One region of the Streptomyces lacaronensis genome, then DNA from elsewhere that is predicted to be linked to it. Evidence: riboswitches for the same ligand, from Rfam matches in the RefSeq annotation. Region 1 holds a riboswitch; the other holds the start of a gene.

Region 1 (14,954 bases):
CGTCACCCGGAGAGATCGGTGGGCCAGGTGTGCACCGGTGCGTCGGTCCGCATCAGGGCGCAGTAGCGGCGGGTCATGGCCGCGAGGGCGGCGTCCCGGTCCAGTCCGCCGCCCAGCGCCCGATGGTAGGTGGCCGCCTGCCAGGACGCGCCGTTGACCCCCAGCTTGCAGCGCTCCTCGATCACGCCGAGGTAGCGGTCGCGGTCGGCGGGCTCCACGCCCCAGGAGTCGAGGCCGGACGCGGCGAGCGGCAGCAGTTCCTCGCGGACCAGCCGTACGGCGGAGGTGCGGGTCAGGGACGCCGAACGGCCGGATTTGGGCCATTGGAGTACCGCGTCGATGCCATGCCGGCAGGCCGCCTCGAAGTTGGCCGCGGCGGCCGCGAACGGCAGCCGGGTCCACACCGGGCGGGACTCCTCGGCGAGCGCCCTGACCAGCCCGTAGTAGAAGGCCGCGTTGGCGATGACATCGGTGACGGTGGGCCCGGCCGGGAGCACGCGGTTCTCCACGCGCAGATGCGGCACACCGTCCACGACGTCGTAGACGGGCCGGTTCCAGCGGTAGATCGTGCCGTTGTGCAGCGCCAGTTCCTGGAGCTCGGGCACCCCGCCCTCGGCCAGCGCCCGCAGCGGGTCCTCGTCCTCGCCGGTGGAGAGCAGCGGCGGGAAGTAGCGCAGATTCTCCTCGAACAGCTCGTACGCGGAGTCGATCCAGCGCTCGCCGAACCAGGTGCGCGGGCGCGCCCCCTGGGCGGCGATCTCCGGCGGGCGCACATCGGTGGCCTGGAGGAACAGCGGCGGCCGGGATTCGCGCCACACCTCGTGGCCGAAGACGAAGGGGGAGTTGGCGCCCACCGCGATCTGCGCGGCGGCCGCCGCCTGCGCCGCGTTCCACGCGGCCGCGAAGCGGCCCGGGGTGACCTGGAGATGGAGCTGGACGGAGGTGCAGGCGGCCTCGGGGGCGATGGAGGAGCTGGCGTAGGTGAAACGCTCCCGGCCCTCGATGTCGATGAGGAAATCCTCACCGCGGGCGGCCAGCATCTGCTCATTGAGAAGTTTGTAACGGTCGTCATAGGAGAGGTTCGTGGATCCCAGATCGTCCGCTGCGAGGGTTGGCAGAATTCCGATCATCACGATCTCGGAAGACACTTCCCTCGCCTTGCGATCGGCATATGACAAACCGGTTCGGAGCTCCTCGGAGAGCTGATCGAGAACGCGTCCGTGCAAACGGTGGGGCACGATGTTTACTTCAAGATTGCACTGCCCGAGTTCGGTCTGGAAATCATGACTCCCGATGCGCTCCAGAACCTCCGCGTTCATCATCCTCGGCAGCCCGTCGGACCCGGCGAGATTCAGCTCGATCTCCAGCCCCATCAGATTCTTCGGGCGGTCGAATCGCTTGTCGGCCAGGAGCCGGCCCAGCCCGTCGAGGCACTGCCGCAACCGGACGCGCTGCCGTCGCCGGCCGGACGGGTCGAACTCACCGGCTATGAGCTTCTCCCCCATCGAAGCGTCCCTCCTCGAGTGGATCATCGGCGCCGGGCGTGTGCACACCACGCTCGATGATGCCCACCAATGTGATCGATAACGCCCCGCGATCCCCACCCAGCCGGTAGGCTCTGTGGAACTGCGCATTGCGCTGGGGAAATGAACCAGCGAGTTCCAGCCTACCGCGCGGGGCCCAAAATGCCAGGTCATATCCGTTCATCTGGCACTGAATCGGGGAAAATCCCCGCCATCCCGGGGACTGGATATCCTCTTGTCGGCGATATCGGCAGCGGCTAGACGAAACACAACGGGAACACTTGTCGTATAAACTCGGCTAACGAGGCAGAGAGATAACGCCCGAACGGTCTGTTCCCGGCTCCCCTCTGACCCGTGTTCCACCGACAGCGCCGCCCAAACCCGGCCCGCTATCGCTTCACCGTGTCTTCAAAGCGAGAGGCGACCCACTATGCCGCTGCATGTGCCCCAGGCCCCCGCGCCCGCCCTGCGCAGCGTCCTCACGGCCCTTGATTCCCCCACCGCCGTCCGCGAGGCCCGCACCCCCGTGCTCTCCACGCTCACCGGCCCCTTCGAACCCGAACTCCCGCTCCCCGTCCATGTCCTGGACGACATCACCGCCCCCGACGGCCCGCCGCGCACCCGGCTCACCGGCTGGCGATTCCTGATCCGCGACGGCGACCGTACGGTGGCCGCCGCCGAGGCGAGGCTCACCGCCGACGGCTGGACCTTCTCGCACTTCTCCGAGGGCCCCTACGTCAGCTCGGCCGAACTCGCCCTGAGCGAGGCCGAGTCGCTGCCCTCGGCGTACCAGCCGCGGCTGCTGTCCATCCCCGAGCTCTACATGGTCACGCTCTGGCTGCACGGCGACCTGACCGCGGACGGCGCCGAAGGCGGCCTCGGCGCCGGGGACCTGCTGGTGCCGCTCGCCCCGGCCCCGCCCGGTATCGCGGCGCACCGGGCGCACCGCGCAACCGATCTGCTGCCCGTCCTCACCCACCGGCTGACCCGGGCCCCCTTGCTTGGCTCACCCGCCTGACCTGGGCCTTCATCAGGCCGGGAGCGCCCCGTGACCGCCGGGTCACAGGGCGCTCCGCAGCATCCTCGTAACAGTCCGGCCGCGATGAACCCTCCGGACGGGTGATGCGTCATTATCTAGCGAGACCGGTACCGCGAAATCCCTGCGGATTCCAGGCCGCAGGGCAACACTGGAGCAATCGACCGACTCAACCACGGGGGGCGGCCATGAACGCCGCAGCGAGCCGCAGGACCTTCACCACTCCGCAGCGAAAGAACCCTGTCATGTGCCAGCATCAACCGCCCTGCCCGTCAGCCGACTCAGCCGACCGGGAGGCCGCCCATCTCGTGGCGCACCACCCGGAGCAGGGATGGAGCCTGCTGTGCAACGGCGTCCTGCTCTTCGAGGACACCGGTGAGCTGCTGCCGGACGGGCGCGTGATCGCACCATGCCGACCGCTGGGTTCCGAGCACGTAGTCACCGCGGCCTGACCTCCGCCGTCGACGGCACGTACATATCAGGGGCCGGCCCGGCGCGTTCGCCGAACCGGCCCCACTGACGCATCGCAGGGCTTAAGACCCTCAGCCCTCGTAGGATTCCAGCGGCGGGCAGGAGCAGACGAGGTTACGGTCCCCGTAGGCCCCGTCGATCCGCCGCACCGGCGGCCAGTACTTGTCGGCCGCCGAGACCCCGGCCGGGAAGACCGCCTCCTCCCGGGAGTACGGGTGGTCCCACTCCGCGGTCAGCGACGCCGCCGTATGCGGGGCGTTCCGCAGGGGATTGTCCTCCTTGGCCCACTCGCCGGAGCCGACCTTCTCGATCTCGGCCCGGATGGCGATCATCGCCTGGCAGAACCGGTCCAGCTCCGCCAGATCCTCGCTCTCGGTCGGCTCGATCATCAGCGTTCCGGCGACCGGGAACGACATCGTCGGCGCGTGGAAGCCGTAGTCGATCAGGCGCTTGGCCACATCGTCCACGGTCACGCCGGTGGCCTTCGTCAGCGGACGCAGATCCACGATGCACTCATGCGCCACCAGGCCGCCGGGGCCGGTGTAGAGCACCGGGTAGTGCGGTTCGAGGCGCTTGGCGACGTAGTTGGCGCCGAGCACCGCGACCTGGGTCGCGCGGCGCAGCCCCTCGGCGCCCATCAGCCGGATGTACGCCCACGAGATCGGCAGGATCCCCGCGGAGCCCCACGGCGCGGCCGAGACCGGGCCGACGCCCGTGGCCGGACCGGCGGCGGGCTGCAGCGGATGGTTGGGGAGGTAGGGCGCCAGATGCTCGCGCACCGCGATCGGGCCGACGCCGGGGCCCCCGCCGCCGTGCGGGATGCAGAAGGTCTTGTGCAGGTTCAGATGCGAGACATCGCCACCGAACCGGCCCGGCTCGGCGAGCCCGACCAGCGCGTTGAGGTTGGCGCCGTCCACGTAGACCTGGCCGCCCGCGTCGTGCACGGTCGCGCAGATCTCGGTGATGTGCTCCTCGAACACGCCGTGGGTGGAGGGGTAGGTGACCATCAGGACGGCGAGCTGGTCCCCGTACTGCTCGATCTTGGCGCGCAGGTCGTCGGTGTCCACCTCGCCGTCCTGGCCGGTCTTGACCACGACGACCTTCATACCGGCCATCACGGCGCTGGCCGCGTTGGTGCCGTGCGCGGAGGACGGGATGAGGCAGACGGTGCGCTGGGTGTCGCCGTTGGCCCGGTGGTAGGCGCGCACCGCCAGCAGCCCGGCGAGCTCGCCCTGGGACCCGGCGTTCGGCTGCAGCGAGACCTTGTCATAGCCGGTGACCTCGGCCAGCCGCTCCTCCAGCTCACGGATCAGGGTCAGATAGCCCTGGGCCTGCTCGGCCGGTGCGAAGGGGTGCAGCGCGCCGAACTCCGGCCAGGTGACCGGCTCCATCTCGGTGGTCGCGTTGAGCTTCATGGTGCAGGAGCCGAGCGGGATCATGCCCCGGTCCAGGGCGTAGTCCCGGTCGGCCAGGCGCCGCAGATAGCGCAGCATCGCGGTCTCGGAGCGGTGCTGGTGGAAGACCGGATGGGTCAGATAGCCGTCCTGGCGCAGCAGGGCCGCGGGCAGCGCGTCCGGCGCCGAGGCGTCCAGCTCCTCGAGCCCGGGGATCCCGGAGGCGTCGCCGTTGCCGCCGTCCACCCCGAAGGCGGACCACACGGCGGCGAGCTGCGCGCGGCCGGTGGTCTCGTCACAGGCGATGCCGACGTGGTCGGCGTCGGTCAGCCGGAGGTTGACCCCGGCCTCGCGGGCCGCGGCGACGACCTCGGCGGCCCGGCCCGGCACCCGTGCGGTGAGGGTGTCGAAGAACGCGCCGTACACCACCTCGACACCACCGGACCGCAGCCCCTCGGCGAGCACGGAGGCGTAGCGGTGGGTGCGGCGGGCGATCGCCGCGAGCCCGTCCGGACCGTGATAGACGGCGTACATCCCGGCCATCACGGCCAGCAGCACCTGAGCGGTGCAGATGTTGCTGGTGGCCTTCTCCCGGCGGATGTGCTGCTCACGGGTCTGCAACGCCAGCCGGTACGCCTTGTCGCCGTCGGCGTCCACCGAGACCCCGACCAGACGGCCGGGGAGGTTGCGGGCGTAGGCGTCGCGCACCGCCATGAAACCGGCGTGCGGTCCGCCGAAGCCCATCGGGACGCCGAACCGCTGGCTGCTGCCCACCGCGATGTCCGCGCCCAGTTCGCCGGGCGGGGCGAGCAGGGTGAGCGCGAGGAGGTCGGCGGCGACGGTGACGACCGCGCCCAGTTCATGGGCCCGCTCGATGACCGGGCGCGGATCGCGCACCACACCGGAGGCGCCCGGGTACTGGAGCAGCACGCCGAAGATCCCGCGCTCGGCGATCTCGTCCGGGATGCCCTCGGCCAGGTCGGCGACGACGACCTCGACACCGGTCGGCTCGGCGCGGGTCCGTATGACCGCGATGGTCTGCGGCAGACAGTCGGCGTCGATCAGGAAGACGCCCTCCTTGACCTTGCCGACGCGCCGCGACAGCGCCATCGCCTCGGCGGCCGCGGTGGCCTCGTCCAGCAGCGAGGAACCGGCCGTGGGCAGCCCGGTCAGGTCGGCGACGACGGTCTGGAAGTTCAGCAGCGCCTCGAGCCGGCCCTGGGAGATCTCCGGCTGGTAGGGCGTGTACGCGGTGTACCAGGCGGGGTTCTCCAGCACATTGCGCAGGATCACCGGCGGGGTGTGGGTGCCGTAGTAGCCGAGGCCGATCATCGACGGCAGCACCTGGTTGCGGTCGGCGAGCGCGCGCAGCTCGGCGAGGACCTCCGGCTCGCTGCGGGCCGGCGGCAGGGCGTCCAGCGCCTCGGTGCTCTTGATGACGTCCGGTACGGCGGCCTCGGTGAGCTCGTCCAGCGAGCCGAAGCCGACCTGGGCGAGCATCTTGGCCTGCGCCTCGCCGTCCGGGCCGATGTGGCGCCGCTCGAACGGAGTACCGGATTCCAAGTCGGAGAGTGCGATGCGTTTGGCGGTCATCTGCGGGGGCCTCCTGGTCTGTGACGACCTACGAGGGGCACCGCGACTCGGGTGCCCGGACGGCCTCCCCCTCTGTCATCTCAACCTGAGAGCTTCACCGGCCCACATACCGCCTGACCGGTTTTCACCGTCGGTGAGGAGGGGTTCCGGAGCTCTGCTCGCCCGTGGCCCACCCTGCTTTCCAGAGTGACCTCACCCGCACGGTACGTGTGCCTGAGAGATTCCGGGGAGGGTTTGCTCCTTCGGCGCCTCCGACAGCGTCGGCGGAGGACTCTCCCGCACGGGGTCTGCAGCCACAGTCAGCGTACCAGCGGTTCTGCCGCGGGGGACGGTCGCGGGCGTTCGAGTGGCCGAGTGCGGCGATGTGGCTTTTTGTAGGGAGCAACGGGCACTTGCCACTTGCTTGTCATCTGTTTGCCACCTGTGGGAGAGAGCGTGCAGACCGATATCGACCCGCGGACCCTGATCGGCCGCAAGGCATTCGACCGCGAGGGCGCCAAGATCGGCACCGTGGACGAGGTCTATCTCGACGACGCGACCGGCGAGCCCGAATGGGCGGCGGTACGCACGGGGCTGTTCAGCCGGGACGTCTTCGTACCGCTCGAACCGAGCGAGGTCGTCGGCGACACCCTGCGGGTGCCGTACGACCGGTCCCTGATCAAGGACGCCCCGGACTTCGGGGTAGGCCGCCACCTCTCCCCCGAGCAGGAGCTTCAGCTCTACCACCACTACGGCCTGGACGTCACGGGCTGACCCGGGCACGGGCCGGGCTCGGGCCCACCACCGGGCTCGGGGACCTGCCCGTCCCGGCCTCCGGCCTCCTCCGCGTCCGCTTCCGCATCCGGGTCGGGGCGCAGCAGCGGCAGCGGGTCGGCAGGCTGTAGCGCCGGGTCGTCCACGGGGAACGTCCGTACCCGGCCCGGTGACGACCAAGGTTCCTCGAAGCGCACGGTCACCCGGCCCACCCCGCTCCCCTGCACCCAGCCCGCCCCGTACTCGGCGTGCCGTACATCCGAGCCCGGGAGCCAGCGCCGCGGCTTCTCAGCGTCCTCAGAAGCCTCTTCCGCGCCCTCTCCCATGGACTCCGGTCTCTCCGGCCCCGGCGGGCGCCCGGCGTCCCCCACGGCCTCGTGAGCGGTCTGAGCGGCCTGAGCCGCTTGGGCGGCTTGGGCGACTTGAGCGGCTTGAGCGGCCTGCGCGGCCTGCGCGGCCTGCGCGGCCTGCGCGAAGAGATCCTCCTGCGTGTAGTCCGCCAGACCGCTGACGCCGACCCCCAGCAGCCGCACACCCGCCGTGGTGTCCACCCCGTCGATCAGCCGTGCCGCTGCCTCGCGCACCACCGCCGGGTCGTCGGTCGGACCGCGCAGGGTCTCCGAACGGGTGAGCGTGGAGAAGTCGTACCGCCGCACCTTGATCACGACCGTCCGCCCCGAGCGGCCCGCCTCGCGCAGCCGCCCCACACAGCGGTCGGCGAGCCGCGCGATCTCCAGCTGCACCCGGGTGCGGTCGGTGAGGTCGACATCGAAGGTGTCCTCGACCGAAATGGACTTGGCGTCCCGCTCGGCGACGACGGGCCGCTCGTCCCGGCCCTCGGCCATCAGGAAAAGCGACGCGCCGTGGGCCCGCCCCAGCAGCCGCACCAGCTCCGCCTCGCCCGCCTCCCGCGTCTCGGCCACGGTGTGGATCCCGGCCCGGCGCAGCGCCTCCGCCGTGGCGGGACCGACGCCCGGGAGCGTCCGCACCGACATCGGTCCGAGCAGATCGCGCTCCGTCCCGGGCTCGATGACCACCAGACCATCCGGCTTGGCCTGCTCCGAACCGATCTTGGCGAGCATCTTGGATCCGGCGAGCCCCACCGATCCGGTCAGCCCGGTGACCGCCTTGATGTCGGCTCGCAGTCGCTCCGCCACGGCGCGCGCCGCCTCCACGGTGGGCTCGGTGCCGCCCGCCTCCAGATCGACGAACGCCTCGTCCAGGCTCAGCGGCTCCACCAGGGGTGACAGCGTGTGCAACAGTGCCATGACCGCGTCGCTCACCTTGCGGTAGAGGGCGAAGCGAGGGATGAGGAACGCCGCGTTCGGACACAGGCGGCGGGCCTGGGCCATCGCCATGGCGGAGTGCACCCCGAACACCCGGGCCTCGTAGGAGGCCGTGGCCACCACGCCACGCGGCCCCAGGCCCCCTACGATCACCGGCTTTCCGCGCAGGCTGGGCTTGGCCGCCTGCTCCGCCGAGGCGTAGAAGGCGTCCATATCCAGATGGAGAATCGTCGGCGCACCCCTCACACCTCCGATGCTGCCGCACACCACTGACAATGGGGCGGCACAACGGCCGGGGGCGGGCCCGGGGGCGCCACTCGGTTCACCGCCGGGGCGCCGGGCGGAAGGGCGTCGCTAACCCGCCCGGTTGCGGCGCGCCGCGAGCTCATCGGTCGGGTTGTGCCGGACCAGCGTCTCGCCGGTGTCCACCCGCTCGCCGTGCAGCTGGGACAGCGCGCTCTCCACGTCCCGCCAGACGACGCCCACGGCGATCCCGAAGACGCCCTGGCCGCCCTGGAGGAGGTCCACGACCTCATCGGGCGAGGTGCACTCGTAGACGGTCGCGCCGTCGCTCATGAGCGTCATCTGAGCCAGGTCGTCGAGCTCCCGGGCGCGCAGGTGCACCACCGCCGCCCGGATGTTCTGGAGCGACACACCGGTGTCCAGCAGCCGCTTCACGATCTTGAGGACGACCACGTCCCGGAAGCTGTAGAGCCGCTGACTGCCCGAGCCGTACGCCGGCCGGACGCTCGGCTCCACCAGCCCGGTACGGGCCCAGTAGTCCAGCTGGCGGTAGGTGATGCCCGCGGCCGCACACGCGGTGGGCCCGCGGTAACCGATCCGCTCCGTCCCCCCCGCGGCGGGCTCACGCGGCGGTGCGGCCTGTGCCGCGACCCGAGCCTTCAATGCCGGATCGGCCGATGCGCTCCCCTGGAGCGCATACGGACCTCCGGCCGCCGTGCCGTCGCCGGTGCTTCTCACGCCGACCTCCGTCCTCGACCTGCCATCTTGAAGGTAGGCAGTCACCCGGGGTGCGTCAACGATCGCCACACTCGGCACGCCGAGTGATAATCACCCTGAGAGTGGTTTCCCGTGTCCCTCGTCCGGGAAAGGCTACTCGAATGCGCGAGCGAGGACCGGCATACGGTTCACTGGCTGCTGGTTCCGAAGTCCTCTGGCGAGATCTGGTCGAGGAACTCGCGGAACTTCTCCACCTCGTCCTCCTGCTCGTCCGGGATCGCGATACCGGCGTCGTCCAGCACGCCGTCGCTGCCGTAGATCGGCGTTCCGGTGCGCAGCGCGAGCGCTATGGCGTCGGACGGCCGAGCGCTGACCTCCACACCGCTGGCGAAGACCAGCTCCGCGTAGAAGACCCCCTCGCGCAGATCCGTGATCCGGACCTCCGTGAGCTGCTGGCCGACCGCTTCGAGTACGTCTTTGAAAAGGTCATGGGTCAGCGGGCGTGCCGGAGCCATGCCCTGCTGAGCGAAGGCGATCGCGGTCGCCTCACCTGGTCCGATCCAGATGGGGAGGTAGCGGTCGCCTCCCACTTCACGCAGGAGCACGATCGGTTGGTTGGAGGGCATTTCCACCCGGACACCCACGACGTCGAGCTCGTTCACACAGCAACCCTAGGACGTGCCCGGCCGGTTTGGATAGTCGGGGCCCGGTCGGTCACCGCTCCTGGACCCTCAGAGCCGACCGCACCAGGGCCTCGTGCAGCCGTGCGGAGAGCGTGGCGAGCTCCCGCACACTGGCCTCCGCATGCGCTCTGGTCTGCGGATTCCTATGCAACCGCAGCGGGGCGACCACCTGCTCGACCATTCCGGCCTCGCGCTCGGCGGAGGCTTTCATGATTCGCAGATGACGTGGTTCCAGGCCGAAACGACCGAGTTCGGCGATGAGCCGGGCGACGGTCACCGCCTCGATGTCGTACCCGCCGCCGTCCGCGGTCGGCGCGAGCAGCCCGTACGACTCCCATTCGGCCAGCTCCGCCTCGCTGACCTCGGCCGTTGCCAGCAGATCGGCACGGCCGACCCGGGCGGCCGTGGGGCCGTCCGGAGCCGCGCCGGGGCCGCCGTCGAGCGGCCCGGACCGCTGCGCTCCCTGCGAAACGGCAGGAAGCTGCAACGGTTCGCCCCGCTCCAGGGCGTCCAGATGCTCCCGGATGACCTTGAGCGGCAGGTAGTGGTCACGCTGCATCCGGAGGATATGGCCGAGCCGCTCCACATCCTGCTGGCTGAATTTGCGGTAGCCGGACGGCGTCCGCCGCGGCTCCACCAGCCCCTCCGACTCCAAGAAGCGGATCTTGGAGATGGTGACCTCGGGGAACTCGTCCCGCAACAGATTCAGCACGGTGCCGATGCTCATCGACCGGCCGCCCGTGGGGGCGGTGCCGGTATCGGCACCGCCCGACGGTGTCTGAAGCATGGACCTCCCCTGACGGGTCAGATGCCGACGCCCCGCTGGCTCGGGTAGAAGATCAGCCGGTACTTACCGATCTGCACCTCGTCCCCACTGGTCAGGACCACCGGCGCGTCGATCTGCTCCCGGTTGACATACGTCCCGTTGAGGCTGCCGACGTCCGAGACGGTGAAGCTGCCGTCCTGGCCGCGCCGGAACTCCACATGGCGGCGGGAGACCGTCACATCGTCCAGGAAGATGTCGCTCTGCGGGTGACGGCCCGCCGTGGTGACATCACTGTCCAGCAGGAAGCGGCTGCCGGAGTTCGGCCCGCGGCGGACCACCAGCAGGGCCGACCCCAGGGGCAGCGCCTCGACGGCGGCCTGTGCCTCCGGGCTGAGCGACGGCAGCGGCGTCTGCCCGGTCACCTCGGAGTCGTACGCCTCGAGACCCGAGATTGAGATGGTGGAGGTGGTCTCCGAGGCACGCTCGGAGGGCGCGCCGCCCCGCAGCGGAGCGCCGCAATTGGAGCAGAACCGGCTGGCCTCCGCGTTCCGGTGGCCACACCGCTGACAGACGGGCAAGCCAAACCCTCCACCACTCCGAGAGGCCGATGGGTCCTCGAAACCTATGGGCCCGGCCGCGGAGGGGTCAACAGACGCGCCCTGCCCGCCGACCTGGTCGCGGAAGAGCGGGCGCTCCTCGGTCCCCCCTCCGCTCTCCTCCGCGGCACGCGAGGCACGGTGGCGAGCGGTGCTGCTGCCGCCATCCTGGCGGGCACTCTTACCGAACAACTTCCCGAACAACTTCACGGGCGATTCCCCTTGACTGAAACAGACCCGCCCGTGGGGCAGGACAAACCCTCGATGCACACACCAGACGGTCCGGACATCCTCACAACGTCCGTGACCACCAGACAGTTTCCATCACGCGCGGATCTTCTGGTGCGTTGACCCCCCGCGTCCACATGGTCTCCCCGAGAGACCCTCATTTCGAACCGCCTCACCGTGATGACGACCGAGCGTAGTCAGGCCGCTTCGCCGATCGCAAGGCATCCACAACGATCTTCTTCTCCCGCTGGACGGACACTGTGGCCTGCTCCTTCTCCAGGCTCTGCACCACCCCGCCCGGGATGTTCAGGGCCGGCTCCAGATCCTCCGGCTTGCCGATCACCTTCACAACATACGGTCGCGTCACTTTCCGTCCATCGATCCGGATCGCGCCACCGCTGTCCGAGAAGTAGGTGCCGGCGACCACGCGCACCTTGCCGATCTGGATCGCCTCGGCGCCCGCCGCGCGCAGCTCCTGGACCGTGTCGAGCAGCATGTCCGACTCCACGGAGCCCCGGGAGTCGTCGATGGTGATCGTGATACCAGGACCCTGTGCTGCCACCGTACCCGCGAGCACGCCCAGCTGCTGCTCCTTCTGGAGCGTCTGCTTCCGGGCCTCCTCGGCCTGGTCCGAGCTGTTCTCCAGCTCGGTGCGCTGGTTCTCGAGGCGGCGCTTCTCGTCCTGGAGCCGCTGGGTGCGGGAGTCCAGCTCGTCGAGGATCCGGACCAGGTCCTCCTGCCGGGCACCGCGCAGCACACTGCTCTCGTTGGTCGAGCGCACCTGGATGGCGAGCCCAAGGCCGAGGCCGAAGAGCAGCAGGGCCACGATCAGCTGTGCGCGGGTGAGCCGCGGCGGCCATACGCCCTTCACCAGCCGCTGGCGGCCGGTCAGGGCGTCGTCCGGCCTCCGATTGCCCCCGGAGCCCCCGGGGCCGGAGGCGGGGCCCACACGCTCTCCGGGGCCGCTCCGGGACCCGTCGCCGGGCCTGGGGCCCTCGGCGCGTGCCCCGGGCGTGTCCGCCGCGACGGACCGGCCCTGGGCCTGCGGCGGCAGGGCCTCGGGCAGCACGGCCTTGGGCAGGGGCGTCCTCAGCGCCAGGTCCTTGAAGCCGCCCGGCGGGGGCGCGGCGGGCCTGCCCGGCCGCTCCCCGGGCGCGTCACGGCGCTCGGGCTTCCGGGCGGGCGACGGGGTGCCCGCGCGCGGCGGTCCGGCCGCCGACGCCCGCTTGGGCTCGGCCCGCTTCGGCGTGGCCCGCTCGCGGGGCTCCCCGGGCCGCGCGGGCTGCTCGGGCGTCTCCGGCCGACGCGGCGGCTCGGGCGACCGCCGGGGCGGCTCAGCGGCCTTCTCGGGCGTTTCGGCCTTCGCCGCTTGTCCGGCCTTCGGCGGCTGCTCGGCCTTCGCGTCCCTCTCGGCCGGAGGCGGCGTGTCGGCCGACTGGTGCGGCGTGTCGGCCGACCGCTGTCGCGGCGTGTCGGCAGCCTGGCGTGGCGTTTCAGCAGGCTGCCGCGACGTGTCGGCAGGCTGCTGCGGCGTGTCGGCAGGCTGCTGCGGCGTGTCGGACTGCCGTCGGTTCTCGGCCGACTGCGCGCTCTCGGGCTTCTCCGGGGTGTCGTCGGTCGTCATCGGCCTCACGCCCGGAACACATGGCGGCGGATCGCGGCCGCGTTGGAGAAGATCCGGATACCGAGCACGACCACGACCCCCGTCGACAGCTGGGCACCGACGCCCAGCTTGTCACCGAGGAAGACGATCAGTGCGGCCACCACCACATTGGACAGGAACGATACGACGAAGACCTTGTCGTCGAAGATCCCGTCCAGCATCGCCCGGAAGCCCCCGAAGACCGCGTCGAGTGCCGCCACGACGGCGATCGGCAGATAGGGCTCGACCACCGTCGGCACCACCGGTCGGACCACAAGTCCCACCACGACTCCCACGATGAGCCCCAATACGGCGATCACGATGTGCCCTTCCCTGTGTCGGCGTCACCCTTGCCGGAGCCACCGGCTATCGGTTCCGCGGTGCGTACGATCAGGCTCGGCGCGGCCGGAAGCCGGAGCGAGTCCTGGGCGGAAATGCTCGTACGGATGTCATAGTTCTGCTGCAGCACATGCAGGTACTGTCCGTCCGCACTGTTCTGGAAAGCAGTGCTCAGCCGCTGCCCGTCCCCCACCGCGAGCACCGTATACGGCGGCGCCAGCGGCTTGTTGTCGACCAGTATGGCGTCTCCCGCGGCCCTGATCGCCGAGAGCGCCGTCAGCCGCTGCCCGTTGATCGAGACGGCCTCCGCGCCCGACTCCCACAGGCCGTTGACGACACGCTGCATGTCGTGGTCGCGCACCCGGCCGGTGTCGGAGAAGTCGGCGCTCTCCCGTGGTCCCCCGCCGCTGCCCGCCGCGCCCTTGGCGTCGTCGACCACCAGCTTCACCCCGGGGCCCGTCACCTCGTTGGCCCCCGAGAGCAGCGCCACCAGGTCGGCCTTGGCCCCGCCGTGCTTCTCCAGCGCCTGCCGCTGCTTCTCCCCGACCTCGCCACGGAGCTTGTCCACGCTCCGGGCGAGCTTGTCCGCGTTCGAGTTCCCCGTCTCGATGCGGTCGATCAGCTCTCCCCGCTCCTTGGCCAGCGTCGGCGCCGATATCCGCGCCTCGGCGGCCCCGATGGTGATGACGACCGCGACCAGGACGAGACCGAAGGCCAGCCCCAATTTGGCCCGCACGGTGCGCGGCAGGCCCGAGCGACCGGTCTCCCCGCGCCGCGCCGCGGCCTCGGCGTAGCCGTCGTCAAGGCTGTGGTCCATCACATTGGTCAGCAGCGACATGGACGCGTCGAGGCGCGGGCGCGGGCGCGGCGATGCTGTGCTCCGAACGGGGGGCTGCTGCGACATGCCGCACATCGTCGCACGTGGGGGCCGCCGCCACCGAATGGCCCCTCCGGCGTGCCGGATCGGGGACCTCGGGAACGGCGGCCCCACGCGCTCAGACGTGCTCGGGCGGCCCCGCGATCAGCGCCCCGCGCTGTCCACGACGCTCGACCACTCGTCCAGCAGGGCCTGCGCGGACGCGTCGTCCGGGCCCTCCGCCCACAGATGGGTGACCGCCTCGGCCGGGTCGGGCAGCACCATGACCCACCGCCCGTCGGTCTCCACGACCCGCACCCCGTCGGTGGTGTCCACGGAACGGTCCCCCGCGGCCTCCACCACATGCCGCATGACCAGACCCTTGACCGCCCAGGGGGTGGCCAGATCACGCCGCTGGACATGCGCCCGCGGAATGCGCGCATCGATCTGACTCAGCGTCAGCTGAGTGCGCGCCACCAGGCCGATCAGCCGGACGAAGGCGGCCGTGCCGTCGAAGACGCTGCTGAACTCGGGAATGATGAACCCGCCGCGCCCATCGCCTCCGAAGATGGTGGACTCCGACCGGGCGACCCGGGTCAGATCGTCCGCCGCGGTGGTCGTCCACTCCACCTGGGTGCCGTGGTACGCCGCCACCTGCTCGGCGATACGGGTCGTGGTCACCGGAAGCGCCACCCGCCCGCTCCGCCGCTCCGCGGCCACCAGGTCCAGCATCACCAGCAGCGCCCGGTCGTCCTCCACGATCCGGCCCCGCTCGTCGACGAGCGAGAACCGCTCACCGACCGGGTCGAACCGCACTCCGAACGCGGC
Region 2 (14,954 bases), 6.5 Mb from region 1:
TCGCGACCAGGGACCGGGCCCTGCTCGCCCATGCCACGCAGATCGACCCGAACGCCGGGTTCATGCTTCATGACCGTGACACTGAGCGGCAGGTCTGGCCCACTGAGGACTACCACCTGGCCCGGTCCCACGTCGATGTCGACATCGATGTCGCGACTCCCGAGGACGACCTGTTCGCCGGTGTGCGGCGCCCCCAGCGGCCTACGGCGGCGGCAGGTGCCGCAGCTTCTCCGGGTTGCGGATGATGCGGATCTCGGTGATGCGCCCGTCCTCGACCTCCGCACAGGCGACCGTGTCCGGGCGGCCCGCGACCGTGAGCAGCAGTCCCGGCCGGCCGTTGACGTCCACCGCGTGCACCTGGGGGTCGTCCATCGGCTGGGCGATGACGGCGGCGAGGAAACGGGCGACCTTCTCCGCGCCCTGCTGCGGGCGGAGGGCGGCCTTCACCTTGCCGCCGCCGTCGCTCCACGCCGTCACATCGGGGGCGAGCAGCTCCATCATGCGGTTCAGGTCGCCGCCGAGACACGCGGCCAGGAACTCCTCGGTGACTTGCCGCCGCACCTCCGCCGGGGCGTCGTAACGCGGCCGGCGGGCCTGGACATGGGCCCTGGCCCGGCTGCCCACCTGCCGTACGGCCGCCTCGCCGCGGTCCAGCATTCCGGCGATCTCCCGGAAGGAGAAGCCGAAGACCTCTTTGAGTACGAAGACCGCCCGCTCCAGCGGCGACAGACTCTCCAGTACGACGAGCATGGCGAGCGAGACCGACTCGGCCAGCTCCACCTCCTCGCCGACGTCCGGCCGGGTGACCAGCGGTTCGGGCAGCCAGGGGCCGACGTACTGCTCGCGGGTGGCGGCGGCCGAGGTGAGCCGGTTGAGCGCGAGGTTGGTGACCGTACGGGCCAGATAGCCCGCCGGGTTCTCCACCGGCGTGGACACCTGACCGCAGCGCAGCCAGGCGTCCTGCACCACGTCCTCGGCATCGGCGACGGAGCCGAGCATGCGGTAGGCGATGCCGAACAGCATCCGCCGGTGCTCTTCGAAGGTGGTCGTGTCGATCACGCCCGCGACGGTACCTCGCAGGCGTCCGAGAAGCCCTGGCTGGTCAGGCCGAAGGCGCTGTTGACGCGCGAGCGGTAGTTCTCCAGGCCGACCATGGCGGTGAGTTCGACGAACGCCGCCTCACCGAGCCGCTCGATCAGGGCGGCCGCGAGCTCGTCGGTCACACGGGGCGCGGTCTCGGTCATCGCCTCGGCGTAGTCCAGGACGAGCAGCTCCAGCTCGGTGAAGGCGTCCTGGTGGTCGCGCCACCGCGGCACCTTGGAGATCTTGTCCTTCGGGAGGCCGAGGTTGTCGGCCTCCCAGTGCCCGAAGTCCATGCACCACGAGCAGTTGATCCTGGCCGCCACGGCCATGACCGCGAGGTGCTTGAGGCCCGGGTCGAGGCGGTTCCACTTGGCGGCACCGCGCTCCTGCCGTACGTAGGTGAGCAGCACCCGCGGATTGTGGCCGACGGCCAGACCGGGGTCGAGCACCTTGCCGTAGGCGCGCCGGGAGTACCAGGCGCCGACGCGGTTGAGCAGCGTGCTGGGCGGAGTGAGCGAAATACGGGCCATGGCGGGCTCTCCATCGTGTCGTACCTGTGGTGGCAATGCCGTGCACAGGTGCGACAGAGCAGCCCGCCGGAGTGTGACATCCGGCGGGCCGCGAGGGCCGTTTCAGCACTCGATGACGTTCACCGCGAGCCCGCCCCGCGCCGTCTCCTTGTACTTGACCTTCATATCCGCGCCCGTCTGCTTCATCGTCTTGATGACCTTGTCGAGCGAGACATGGTGGCGGCCGTCGCCGCGCAGGGCCATCCTCGCGGCGGTGACCGCCTTGACCGAGGCCATGCCGTTGCGCTCGATGCAGGGGATCTGGACCAGGCCGCCGACCGGGTCGCAGGTGAGGCCGAGGTTGTGTTCCATGCCGATCTCGGCGGCGTTCTCCACCTGCTCCGGGGAGCCGCCGAGAACCTCGGCGAGGCCGCCGGCGGCCATGGAGCAGGCGGAGCCGACCTCGCCCTGGCAGCCGACCTCGGCGCCGGAGATCGAGGCGTTCTCCTTGAAGAGCATGCCGATGGCGCCCGCGGCGAGGAGGAAGCGGATGACGCCCTCCTCGTCCGCGCCCGGGACGAAGCGGGTGTAGTAGTGCAGGACGGCGGGGATGATACCCGCCGCGCCGTTGGTGGGGGCGGTGACCACGCGGCCGCCCGCCGCGTTCTCCTCGTTGACCGCCATGGCGTAGAGGGTGATCCACTCCATGGCACGGGCGCCCGGGTCGCCCTCGGAGCGCAGGGCGCGGGCGGCGGTGGCGGCTCGGCGGCGGACCTTGAGGCCGCCGGGCAGGATGCCCTCCTGGGACATGCCGCGGGCCACGCACGCCTCCATGACCTGCCAGATCTCCAGCAGCCCGGCCCGGATCTCCGGCTCCGTGCGCCATGCCTTCTCGTTCTCCAGCATCAGGGCCGAGATGGACAGGCCCGTCTCCTGGGAGAGCCGCAGCAGTTCGTCACCGGTGCGGAAGGGGTGGGTGAGAACGGTGTCGTCGAGCTTGATGCGGTCCTCGCCGACCGCGTCCTCGTCCACCACGAAGCCGCCGCCGACCGAGTAGTACGTCTTCTCCAGCAGCGGATGGCCCCCGGCGTCGTACGCGCACAGCGTCATGCCGTTGGCGTGGTACGGCAGTGAGCGGCGGCGGTGCAGGATCAGCTGGGCCGAGTCGTCGAAGTCGATCTCGTGGCCGGGGCCGATCTCGGCGCCGAGCAGCCGCAGCCGCTTGGTGGTGCGGATGCGCTCGACCTCGCCGTCGGCCGTATCGACGTCGACGGTGCGCGGGGAGTTGCCCTCCAGGCCCAGCAGCACGGCCTTCGGGGTGCCGTGGCCGTGACCGGTGGCGCCCAGCGAGCCGAAGAGCTCGGCCCGGACGGACGCGGTGTGGGCCAGCAGACCCTCGTTCTTCAGCCGGCGGACGAACATCCGCGCGGCCCGCATCGGGCCGACGGTGTGCGAACTGGACGGGCCGATGCCGATCGAGAAGAGGTCGAATACGGAAATGGCCACCGGGGGACTCCTTCGTCTGCACGCCGGGGGAAGCGTGTGCCCGCGGGGGAAGCGTGCGGGCCGTGCGTGGGGTGGTGCGGGGTCGGTGCGGGTGGTGTGTGAGGTGGTGCGGGTGGTGTGTGAGGTGCTGCGGGGTCGGTGCGGGGCCGTGCGTGGGGTGGTGCGGCGGGGGCGCGCCAGGGCGGACGCGCCCCCGGGTCCGCGTTACTCCGGGTTGCTCCGGCTCACTTGGACAGATGCGCGTACAGCGGGTGCTTGTCGGCCAGGGCGGTGACCCGGGCCTTCAGCGCCTCCGCGTCGTACGACGGCTTGAGCGTCTCCGCGATCACGTCGGCGACCTCGCGGAAGTCCTCCGTGGTGAAGCCGCGCGTGGCCAGCGCCGGGGTGCCGATCCGCAGGCCCGAGGTGACCATCGGGGGCCGCGGGTCGTTCGGGATCGCGTTGCGGTTGACCGTGATGCCGACCTCGTGCAGCCGGTCCTCGGCCTGCCGCCCGTCCAGCTCGGAGTCGCGCAGATCGACCAGGACCAGATGGACATCGGTGCCGCCGGAGAGGACGGCGACGCCCACCTCCCGGACATCGTCCTGGGTCAGGCGCTCGGCGAGGATCCTGGCGCCCTCCAGCGTGCGCTCCTGGCGCTCCTTGAACTCCGAGCTCGCCGCCACCTTGAAGGACACCGCCTTCGCCGCGATCACATGCTCCAGCGGACCGCCCTGCTGACCCGGGAAGACCGCCGAGTTGATCTTCTTGGCCAGGTCGGCGGTGGAGAGGATCACGCCACCGCGCGGACCGCCCAGGGTCTTGTGGGTGGTGGTGGTCACCACATGGGCGTGCGGTACGGGCGAGGGGTGCAGCCCGGCCGCCACCAGACCCGCGAAGTGGGCCATGTCGACCATCAGGTACGCGCCGACCTCGTCCGCGATCCGGCGGAAGGCGGCGAAGTCCAGCTGGCGCGGGTATGCCGACCAGCCCGCGATCACCAGCTTGGGGCGGTGCTCCTTGGCCAGCCGCTCGACCTCGTCCATGTCGACCAGACCGGTCTCGGCGTCCACGTGGTAGGGCACCACGTTGTAGAGCTTGCCGGAGAAGTTGATCTTCATGCCGTGGGTCAGATGGCCGCCGTGCGCCAGGTTCAGCCCCAGGATGGTGTCGCCGGGGGAGAGCAGGGCGAACATCGCGGCCGCGTTGGCCTGGGCGCCCGAGTGCGGCTGGACGTTGGCCGCCTCGGCGCCGAAGAGCTCCTTGACCCGGTCGATGGCGATCTGCTCGACCACGTCGACGTGCTCACAGCCGCCGTAGTAGCGGCGGCCGGGGTAGCCCTCGGCGTACTTGTTGGTCAGGACCGAGCCCTGGGCCTCCATGACCGCCGACGGAGCGAAGTTCTCGGAGGCGATCATCTCCAGGGTGGACTGCTGGCGGTGGAGTTCGGCGTCGACAGCAGCGGCGACGTCCGGGTCGAGCTCGTGCAGGGAGCTGTTGAGAAGCGACATCGAGGGTCCCGATCGAATAAGGAGGGTCAGTTTTCGGCGAAAGCGGTGTACTCGTCGGCGGAGAGCAGGTCCTCCGGCTCGCTCGTCACCCTCACCTTGAACAGCCAGCCGCCCTCGAAGGGGGCGGAATTCACCAGCGCCGGATCGTTCACCACGTCCTCGTTGATCTCGGTGACCTCACCGGAGACCGGCGTGTACAGATCGCTGACCGACTTGGTGGACTCCAGCTCACCGCAGGTGTCACCGGCGGAGACCGTGGAGCCGACGTCCGGGAGCTGGACATAGACGACATCGCCGAGCGCGTTGGCCGCGAATTCGGTGATGCCGATCGTCGACACGCCGTCCTCGCCGGCGGCCGACAGCCACTCGTGCTCCTTGCTGTACCGCAGCTGCTGGGGGTTGCTCATGGTCCGATTCTCCTGGATACGGGGGAGTGCTTGGGAAACGGGTCTTAGCTGGTGGGACGCGGCGCCGAGGAATACGGTGCCGAGGGATACGGCGGCGAGGGGACGCGATGGGCCGGGGGCCCGCTCGGCGCCCGCCCTTGTGGAAGCCCGGCGCGCACGCTCATGGAAGCCCGGCGTCCGCGCTCATGGAAGCCCGGCGCTCACGCCGGTGGTAGCTCAGCGCTCGCGCTTGTAGAAGGGGAGCGCCACGACCTCGTACGGCTCCCGGGCACCACGGATGTCCACGAAGACCCCCTCGGTGCCGGGCTTCGCGTACTCCGGGTCCACGTACGCCATCGCGATCGGCCTGCCCAGCGTCGGCGAGGGCGCGCCCGAGGTGACCTGGCCGATCGACGAGCCGTCGGCGGCCACCACGGCGTATCCGGCGCGCGGCACCCGGCGGCCTGAAGCGATCAGGCCGACCAGGGTGCGCGGGGTGACGGTGTCCGCCTGGTGGGACGCGGCCTCCAGGGCCTCGCGGCCGACGAAGCCGCCCGGCTTGTCGAACTTCACCACCCGGCCGAGCCCCGCGTCGAAGGGGGTGGTGTCGGTGGTCAGCTCATGCCCGTACAGCGGCATGCCCGCCTCGAGACGCAGGGTGTCCCGGCAGGAAAGACCGCAGGGCACCAGGCCCACCGGGGCCCCCGCCTCGGTCACCGCCTCCCAGACCCGCTCGGCGTCGTCCGGTGCCAGGAACAGCTCGAAGCCGTCCTCACCCGTGTAGCCGGTGCGGGCGATCATGGCGGGGACGCCCGCGACGGTGCCCGGCAGCCCGGCGTAGTACTTCAGCCCGTCCAGGTCGGCGTCGGTCAGGCGCTTCAGGATCCCCGCGGACTCGGGCCCCTGGACGGCGAGCAGCGCGTAGGCGTCGCGGTCGTCCCTCACGGTCGCCTCGAAACCGCCGGCCCGCTCGGTCAGCGCGTCCAGCACCACCTGCGCGTTGGCGGCGTTGGCCACGACCAGGAACTCCTCGTCCCCGAGGCGGTAGACGATCAGGTCGTCCAGGATGCCGCCCTCGTCGTCGCAGATCATGGTGTAGCGGGCGCGGCCCACGGCGAGCGCGGACAGCCGGCCGACCAGCGCGTGGTCCAGGGCGTCCCCGGCCCGCGGACCGATGAGAGAGATCTCACCCATGTGGGAGAGGTCGAAGAGCCCGGCGCGGGTGCGTACCGCGGTGTGCTCGTCGCGCTCGCTGCCGTAGCGCAGCGGCATGTCCCAGCCGGCGAAGTCGGTCATGGTGGCGCCGAGCGCGCGGTGCCGCGCGTCCAGCGCGGTACGGCGTGGGGTGGGCGGGGCGTCGGTCACGATTCAGGCTCCAGAGGTCGGGGTCGCGCGACGGCGAGGACGGACGACAAGGACGCGTGCGTCCTCCCCATCTGTCATCGGAACCTGAGAGGTTCGCCGTGACGCCCGTAAGGGGCCCGGTTTGCACCTTGGGTGGAGCCGCGCCCGCGCGGCCCGCTTTTCAGATCTGCCTCGTCCGTGCGGTATCGGGGCCTGAGAGATTCAAGGGAGGACTTGCTCCTTCGGCGCCCTGGACACCCGGCACGGATGCCGATGACCAAGGACTCTCCCGCGCGGATTCAAGCGGCCGGTATGGAGTTGCGCGGACATCATCGCATGTATGGCCGAGAAGGGAAGCCCCGATCCGACGGGGCTCCGGCCGCCCGGTCAGGGGCAGCCTTGCCCGACATTACCTTTTCTTGACACTCTGCGGGTACGAGCAGCGTTGACCGACCTGGGAGGACGATCACGGTGCATGGGCAGGGAACGTACGCGACAACACAGAGGCTCCTGCCGGCGCGGCGTGGGCGCACCCCCTCCGGGTCGACGGCCCGGCCCGGTCGAAGAAGCGCGGTGCACGATCTGCGCGCCGGGGCGGAGGGTGGCGGCGCGGACCCGCGTGAGCTGCGGTTTCCGGCAGGGGATGTGCTGGTCGCCTCCGGGCTGCCGGGCAGTGGCAAGAGCACCCTGATCAACCGGACGGTGCCGCTCCTGGACGAGACGGGCGCGGTCGTGATCAGGGTGGACTCGCAGAACACCCGGGAGACGTGGGAGCGCCGGCTGCCCGGCTGGCTGCCGTACGCGCTCTACCGACCGCTGGTCCGGTACGCCCACTACGCCGGGCTGCGCCGGGCGCTGCGCTCGGGCGTGAGCGTGGTGGTGCACGACTGCGGGGCGCTGCCGTGGGTCCGCCGCTGGCTGGCCCGGGACGTGCGGCGCCGGGGCCGCAGTCTCCACATGGTGCTGCTGGACGTGGGCGCCACGGAGGCGCTGGAGGGCCAGGCCGCCCGTGGCCGCGGGGTCTCCGCCTACGCCTTCGGGCGGCATCTGCGCGCGATGCGGCGGCTGATCACCGGGATGGAGGAGGGGCGGCCGCCGCGGGGGTGCGCGTCGGCGGTGCTGCTGGACCGGCGAGGCGCGAGCGCGCTGCGCTGCATCTCCTTCGAGTGATCACGCCTCTCCCCCAAGTGGCCGAAAATCGGCCATTGGCATCACACAGCGTGACGAGGGCGAGTCCGGGCGAGGTGGGGAAGTGCTGTGGAGATCGCCGCCGCCCCCTCCGGCCCCGGGCCGCCCAGCGGTTAGGGTGCTTCGGGCAGGTCGGACGAGATGGCGGTTGGACGAAGATGAGCTTCCCGGAGCAGTACGGAGCGGCCCCGGCGCACGGAGGATTCCCGGACGGCGGGTATGCCGCGCATCCGGCGTTTCCCGGCAATGAGCTCGAAGAGGTGATGGCCGCCTCCGTCGACGTCCCCGGCGCCGGAGCGCGCATCGTCGAGACGCTCTCCCGCAGCCACCTCTGGATTCCACTGCCCAACGGCGGGGGCCCGGGCAGCCCGAGCCTCGATCTGCCCACGATGGAGATCGACGGCGGCGCGTATGTCCCGGTGTTCAGCTCCGAGCAGCAGTTCCTCCAAATCGTCGGCTCCCATATGTCCTTCACCATCGCCCCGGCCGTGGAGTTCGCCCGCGGGCTGCCGCCCCAGCTCGGCATCGCGGTGAACCCCGGTGGCGCGGTGGTCGTACCGCTGCCTCCGCCCGCCGTCCGGGAGTTGTGCCGCGCCGGGCGTACCGAGCTCGACGGCCCGGCCAACGGTGGCCGGGTGCGGCTCTTCGAACCGGACTGGCAGGACGAGCCGGTGGACTTCCTGGCCGCCGCCGGGATCGAGTTCGCCAAGGGCACCGGGGTGCGGACCGCCCGGCGCGCCCTGGCCAGCGTCGAGGGCGACGAGCCGGCGCTCTTCGTCGGTGTGCAGCTCGACGAGCCCGGCCCCGAGGGGCAGGCGCGCGCGGTGGAGGCGCTGGGCCGCGCCCTCGGTTCGGTGCCGGTGCCGTGGAAGGTTCAGCTGGTACTGCTGGACGTGGCGCAGGGCGATCCGGTGGCCGACTGGATGCTGGGACGGGTGCGGCCGTTCTACGACCGTGACCTCTGACTCACCCCTGGGTCCGCTGCCGCGGCCCGTAAGCTGGTTTGATGACCAGGAGGGGTGCGAGCACGCTCCCCGGTGAGGTGTGGGCAAGGCGATGAGAAGGGGCGGACCCAGGTGAGCGCGGGCGCGGATTGGGGGGCGGCGGCCGGCCAGGTTGAGCGAGCGTTGCAGCAGGTCGCTCCCGGCCGGTACGACGCCTACGAGGCGCTGCTGCACGCCATCGGCGAGGGCCAGGTCTGGATGCTGCTGTGGCACGGCGCGCCCGGCTCCCCCGACGCACAGTACGGGAACATGGACGTGGACGGCCTCGGTTACGCCCCGTGTGTGACCTCCGCGCAGGAACTGGCCGCCAGTGGCTGGAACCGCGCGCATGAGGTGGTCGAAGGACGCCTCATCGCCGACTCGCTCTACCGCGACCGCTACGGCCTCTGGCTCAACCCCCACGCCCGCGGCGGCGGAGTGGGCATCCCCTGGCCGGATCTGCGCCGGATCGCGGGCGGTCTGGACCGGCTGCCCGCCGGGCCGCTGCGGCTGTCCGAGCCCGCCATCGACATCCCCCAGTTCTACGCCCTGTTGGGGCAGAACGCGCATCGCACCGCCGCGGTGCGATCGCTGCGTCGCGTCTGGGTGCAGCCCGCGCTGGGCGCCCCGTACCTGGCGATCGGCCTGGATCTGTACGACACCGGCGCCGCGTCGGTGCAGTCGGTGCGGGTGATGATGGAGCAGTCGATCACCGCCGTGCCGGACGGGCTGCCGGTCTCCACGGTCGCGCTCTCGGACGAGTACGATCCCGTCGCCATGTGGATGCGGGCCAACGCCCGGCCCTTCTTCGACCGTGAGGCCTATGGCGCCGCGTCCGCCGCGCCGCCGTCGTACGGCTACGGCTATCCGCCGCCGCGCCCCGCGTACTGAGCCACCGCGCCCCGCGTCCTGAGCCGCCGCGCCCCGCGTACCGAGCCGCCGCGTACCGAGCCGCCGCGCCCCGCGTGCCGAGTCCCCCGTCCCACGTACTGAGCCGCCGCGTCCCGCCGCGTCCCATCGCGTACTGAGCCGCGCACCGATTGACGGGATTGCCCGACCGGCCTTCCGCCCCTATCGGGCCGAACCCCCCATTACGGGCGCGAGGTTACTGCTGCGTTCTCGTGTCGCGACCGTCCGTATAGCGGAGCGGTACTCACCACATCACGGTTAGGCATCCATTGTCCGGGAGTACTGGCGGGTGATCACAAACGCGTTGAAGACTCCCGCTCCAAGGGGTGCGGTTCCTGTGTACGACCCCTTCCGAGAAGGTTCCGTACCAGAACGCGACTTTCACCCAGGTTGTGGACGAAGCCGCCACAGCGGCGAGTCGTGGGCCGGTCACCACCGGCCGAGAGGGGTCTCCACCACGATGACGGCACCATTGCACGGCACGAGCACGGACAGCGATCCGGTCGCGACTGCCGATGTAGCGGCGGATGTGGTCAAAGCGTCCGTCGAAGGCAGATCGCTGCGGCAGATCGCCTGGTCACGCCTGAAGCGGGACAAGCTCGCACTGACGGGTGGCATCGTTGTCGTCTTCCTCGTACTGGTGGCGATCTTCGCTCCACTCATCGTGAGTCTGCTCGGGCATCCGCCCAATGAGTTCCACCAGGAGGAGATCGACCCGCTGTTCGGCACCCCGAAGGGATCCCTGGGCGGTATCAGCCCGGACTTCCTCTTCGGTGTGGAGCCGTCCAACGGCCGCGACGTCTTCAGCCGGGTCATCTACGGCGCCCGGATCTCGCTGCTGGTGGCCTTCCTCGCGGCGGTGGTCGCGGTGGTCCTCGGCACCATCTTCGGCATCATCGCCGGGTACTTCGGCGGCTGGGTGGACTCGCTGATCAGCCGGGTGATGGACATGCTGCTGGCCTTCCCGCAGCTGCTCTTCATCATCTCCCTGGTCTCGGTGCTCCCCAACGACCTGCTGGGGCTGACCGGCAGCGGGGTGCGGATCGCGATCCTGGTCTCGGTCATCGGCTTCTTCGGCTGGCCGTACGTGGGCCGCATCGTGCGCGGCCAGACGCTGTCGCTGCGCGAGAAGGAGTACATCGAGGCCGCGCGGAGCCTGGGCGCCGGCCGGCGCTATATCCTCTTCCGTGAGCTGCTGCCCAACCTGGTGGCGCCGATCACCGTCTACACGACGCTGATGATCCCCACCAACATCCTCACCGAGGCCGCGCTCAGCTTCCTCGGCGCGGGCGTGAAGCCGCCCACCGCCTCCTGGGGGCAGATGCTCTCCAAGGCGGTCGGCACCTATGAGGACGACCCGATGTTCATGATCATCCCGGGTGTGGCGATCTTCGTCACGGTGCTGGCCTTCAACCTCTTCGGCGACGGCGTCCGCGACGCCCTGGATCCGAAGGGCACCCGATGACGGCGCGGCACCCGGCCGCCCGGTCGTACTCGAACGCAATCAGCAGCCCCTGCCACATCCGGCAGACGGCTCCCCAAGGTATTCCGCGGCGCCATGCTCAGGACCGCTCTAACCCGGAGGTTGCAGCAACTATGAAACGTTCGTCGAGAAGCAGGCGGATCGCCGGAGCCGCGGCTGTCGTCGGCGCTCTCCTGGCCACCGCCGCTTGCGGTGGGGGCGGTTCCGACGACGAGGGCTCGGGTGCCGGGTTCAACGCCGCGGTGAAGGGTGTCGCAGCCAAGTCCGCCAAGAAGGGCGGCACCCTCAAGTTCATCAACAAGCAGGAGTTCGACTCCCTCGACCCGCAGCGTCAGTACTACGGGTTCGCCTGGGACTTCTCCCGCTTCTACGCGCGCCAACTGATCTCCTACACGCCGAAGCCGGGCAACGCCGCGAACGAGCTGACCCCGGACCTCGCCACCTCCACCGGCAAGATCACTAACGGCGGCAAGACCTACACCTACACCCTGCGCGACGGGATCACCTGGGAGGACGGCTCCCCGATCACGTCCAAGGACATCAAGTACGGCATCGAGCGCATCTGGGCCAAGGACGTCGTCTCCGGCGGTCCCGGCTATCTGCGCCAGGTCCTGGACCCCAAGGGCGAGTACAAGGGCCCGTACAAGGACAAGGCCAAGGACAAGCTGGGCCTGAAGGCGATCCAGACGCCGGACGACAAGACCATCGTCTTCAACCTCGCCAAGCCCAACGGTGACTTCGAGCAGATGCTCGCGATGCCGACCGGCTCCCCGGTGAAGGCGGACAAGGACACCGGCGCCAAGTACACCAACCGGCCGTTCTCCTCCGGTCCGTACAAGGTCCAGTCGTACACCCCGGGCAAGAGCCTGTCGCTGGTCCGCAACACCAACTGGAAGAAGGCGTCCGACCCGATCCGCCCGGCCCTGCCGGACAAGGTCTCGGTCACCTTCAACTCCAACCTCGAGGCGATCGACCGGCTGCTGATCAAGGGCGACTACGACGTCTTCCTCAGCGCCACCGGTATGACCCCCTCGGGCCGCAACGACGCCCTCAAGCACAACAAGGGCAACGTCGACAACATCACCACCAGCTTCGTCCGGTACGTCGACTTCACCACCAAGGTCAAGCCGTTCGACAACATCCACTGCCGCAAGGCGGTCATCTACGGCACCGACTACAAGTCGCTCCAGACCACCCGCGGTGGCCCGCAGGCCGGTGGTGACATCGCCACCAACATGCTCCCCAAGAGCGTGAAGGGCTCGGACAACTACGACCCGTACGGTGTCCTGAAGCGCGGTGGCAAGGCGGACGTGGCCAAGGCCAAGGACGAGCTCAAGCAGTGCGGCAAGCCGGGTGGCTTCTCCACCAGCATCGTGGCCCGCAACGACCAGCCCGCCGAGGTCGACGCCGCCGAGGCGCTCCAGGCGTCGCTGAAGAAGGTCGGCATCAGCCTCAACGTGGAGCCGATCCAGGGCAGCACCTCCGCCAGCATCACCGGTTCGCCGTCGGTGATGAAGAAGCGCGGCTACGGCCTGTCCATGACCGGCTGGGGCCCCGACTTCCCGACCGGCCAGGGCTTCTCCCAGCCGCTGATCGACGGCCGCTTCATCGAGCAGACCGGTAACTACAACGTCTCCGAGACCAACAACGCGGAGATCAACAAGTACTTCGACGACGCGCTCAAGGAGACCGACCCCAACAAGGCCGGCGAGATCTACCAGAAGATGAACCACAAGGTCAGCGACCTGGCCGTGCAGATGCCGTTCATCTACGAGAAGAACATCACCTGGCGCAGCTCGCGGCTGACGAACGCCTTCTCGTCGGCGGCCTACAACGGCCGCTACGACTACTCCCAGCTGGGCGTCGTCAAGTGACGGCCGGTCACCCGACCCGCCGCACACGTTAACCATCGCCGCACCCGATAGGCCCGAAGGGCAGGTGATGGCCGCGGGCGGTGGCCCGTGACACCCCTCGACCGGGGTATCACGGGCCACCCCCGGGCCGCGCACAGTGCTTGCTTATCTCATCCGGCGCTTGTTCGCCGTCGTCGTGATGCTGTTGGTCGTCACCCTTACGACCTTCGCCATCTTCTTCGTGATCCCGAAGTGGGCCGGTTCCGATCCCGCGCTGCTGTTCGTCGGCAAGCAGGCCGACCCCGCGGCCATCGAGGGCATCCGCCAGAAGCTCAGCCTCGGTGATCCGGTCCTGGTGCAGTTCTGGCACTTCGTCCAGGGCCTCTTCGTCGGCCGGGACTACGCCAACGGCACGGACGTCACCCACTGCCCGGCGCCCTGCTTCGGCTACTCCTTCCGTACCGAGCAGGCCGTGTGGCCGCAGCTCACCGACGCCATGCCGGTGACCCTCTCGCTCGCCGCGGGCGCCTGTCTGCTGTGGCTGGTGGGCGGCATCACCACGGGTGTCGTCTCCGCGCTGCGCCGGGGCACCCTGTGGGACCGCTCCGCGATGACGGTCGCGCTGGCCGGTGTCTCGCTGCCGATCTACTTCACCGGTCTGCTCTCGCTGGCGATCTTCAGCTACTCGCTGAAGTGGGTCAACGTGGACTACAAGGGGCTCGGTGACGATCCGGCGATGTGGTTCGAGAGCCTGATCCTCCCGTGGATCACGCTCGCCTTCCTCTACGCGGCGATGTACGCCCGGCTCACCCGGGCCACCATGCTGGAGATCATGGGCGAGGACTACATCCGCACCGCCCGCGCCAAGGGCCTGCGGGAGCGGGTGGTCATCGGCCGGCACGCGATGCGTTCGACCTGGACCCCGGTCCTCACCCTGCTCGGCCTCGACCTGGGCGCGCTGCTGGGTGGTGCGGTCCTCACCGAGACCACCTACAACCTGCCCGGCCTCGGGCGGCTCGCGGTGAACGCGATCACCGAGAAGGACCTGCCGGTCATCCTCGGCGTCACCCTGATCGCGGCCGTCTTCATCGTGGTCGCCAACCTCGTCGTGGACCTCCTGTACGCCGTCATCGACCCGCGAGTGAGGCTCGGATGACCGACCTGACCAAGCCCTCAGGACAGCCCGGGAACGGCGATCTGCCGGCCACCGGGACCGCCGCCGTGGGCGAGGTGGCCGCGGCGGGCTCGCCCGCCCCCACCGCCTTCCTCGAGGTGCGCGATCTGCGTGTCCACTTCCCCACCGACGACGGTCTGGTGAAGTCCGTGGACGGGCTCAGCTTCCGGCTGGAGAAGGGCAAGACGCTCGGCATCGTCGGCGAGTCCGGCTCCGGCAAGTCCGTCACCTCGCTCGGCATCATGGGGCTGCACACCGCGGGCCAGTACGGCCGCCGCAAGGCGCGGATCTCCGGTGAGATCTGGCTCAACGGCCAGGAGTTGCTGGGCGCCGACCCCGACGAGGTGCGCAAGCTGCGCGGCCGCGAGATGTCGATGATCTTCCAGGATCCGCTGTCCGCGCTGCACCCGTACTACACCATCGGCCGCCAGATCATCGAGGCGTACCGGGTGCACCACGAGGTCACCAAGGAGGTGGCCCGCAAGCGCGCGATCGAGCTGCTGGACCGCGTCGGCATCCCGCAGCCCGACAAGCGCGTGGACAGCTATCCGCACGAGTTCTCCGGCGGTATGCGCCAGCGCGCCATGATCGCGATGGCGCTGGTCAACAACCCCGAGCTGCTGATCGCCGACGAGCCGACCACCGCCCTGGACGTCACCGTCCAGGCGCAGATCCTCGACCTCATCCGGGACCTCCAGAAGGAGTTCGGCTCGGCGGTCATCATCATCACCCACGACCTGGGCGTGGTCGCCGAACTCGCCGACGATCTGCTGGTGATGTACGGCGGCCGCTGTGTCGAGCGCGGCCCGGCCGAGAAGGTCTTCTACGAGCCCCAGCACCCGTACACCTGGGGGCTGCTGGGCTCGATGCCCCGTATCGACCGCGACCAGACCGAGCGGCTCATCCCGGTCAAGGGCTCCCCGCCCAGCCTCATCAACGTGCCGTCCGGCTGCGCCTTCCACCCGCGCTGCCCGTACGCCGATGTGCCGAAGGACAACATCACCCGCACCGAGCGGCCGGAGCTCACCGAGGCCGGGGGCGGCGGG

Evidence for each region. Region 1 has a riboswitch for glycine ahead of gcvP (aminomethyl-transferring glycine dehydrogenase). Riboswitches for the same ligand answer to the same signal wherever they lie in the genome.
Region 2: another riboswitch for glycine. It lies ahead of gcvT (glycine cleavage system aminomethyltransferase GcvT); the one in region 1 lies ahead of gcvP (aminomethyl-transferring glycine dehydrogenase).

What each region holds. Positions count from the first base shown of each region.
Region 1 is NZ_JBLHDK010000003.1:10,537,981-10,552,934, reverse strand. Features, by position in the region: gene ACMTAK_RS45665 (glutamate--cysteine ligase) at 3-1,505, opposite strand; gene ACMTAK_RS45660 (hypothetical protein) at 1,954-2,541, shown strand; gene ACMTAK_RS45655 (DUF5999 family protein) at 2,805-3,011, shown strand; gene gcvP (aminomethyl-transferring glycine dehydrogenase) at 3,102-6,017, opposite strand; glycine riboswitch at 6,083-6,207, opposite strand; glycine riboswitch at 6,209-6,306, opposite strand; gene ACMTAK_RS45645 (PRC-barrel domain-containing protein) at 6,453-6,770, shown strand; gene ACMTAK_RS45640 (DNA polymerase IV) at 6,746-8,302, opposite strand; gene ACMTAK_RS45635 (MerR family transcriptional regulator) at 8,411-9,037, opposite strand; gene ACMTAK_RS45630 (bifunctional nuclease family protein) at 9,205-9,678, opposite strand; gene ftsR (transcriptional regulator FtsR) at 9,731-10,486, opposite strand; gene ACMTAK_RS45620 (FHA domain-containing protein) at 10,504-11,331, opposite strand; gene ACMTAK_RS45615 (DUF881 domain-containing protein) at 11,462-12,343, opposite strand; gene ACMTAK_RS45610 (small basic family protein) at 12,919-13,251, opposite strand; gene ACMTAK_RS45605 (DUF881 domain-containing protein) at 13,248-14,174, opposite strand; gene ACMTAK_RS45600 (mannose-1-phosphate guanyltransferase) at 14,292-14,954, opposite strand, start outside.
Region 2 is NZ_JBLHDK010000003.1:4,059,131-4,074,084, reverse strand. Features, by position in the region: gene mca (mycothiol conjugate amidase Mca) at 1-245, shown strand, start outside; gene ACMTAK_RS17130 (RNA polymerase sigma-70 factor) at 202-1,059, opposite strand; gene ACMTAK_RS17125 (carboxymuconolactone decarboxylase family protein) at 1,056-1,613, opposite strand; gene ACMTAK_RS17120 (L-serine ammonia-lyase) at 1,716-3,098, opposite strand; gene glyA (serine hydroxymethyltransferase) at 3,323-4,588, opposite strand; gene gcvH (glycine cleavage system protein GcvH) at 4,615-4,995, opposite strand; gene gcvT (glycine cleavage system aminomethyltransferase GcvT) at 5,212-6,339, opposite strand; glycine riboswitch at 6,510-6,620, opposite strand; gene ACMTAK_RS17100 (AAA family ATPase) at 6,784-7,488, shown strand; gene ACMTAK_RS17095 (enhanced serine sensitivity protein SseB) at 7,665-8,471, shown strand; gene ACMTAK_RS17090 (enhanced serine sensitivity protein SseB C-terminal domain-containing protein) at 8,583-9,380, shown strand; gene ACMTAK_RS17085 (ABC transporter permease) at 9,859-10,863, shown strand; gene ACMTAK_RS17080 (ABC transporter substrate-binding protein) at 10,995-12,755, shown strand; gene ACMTAK_RS17075 (ABC transporter permease) at 12,892-13,890, shown strand; gene ACMTAK_RS17070 (ABC transporter ATP-binding protein) at 13,887-14,954, shown strand, end outside.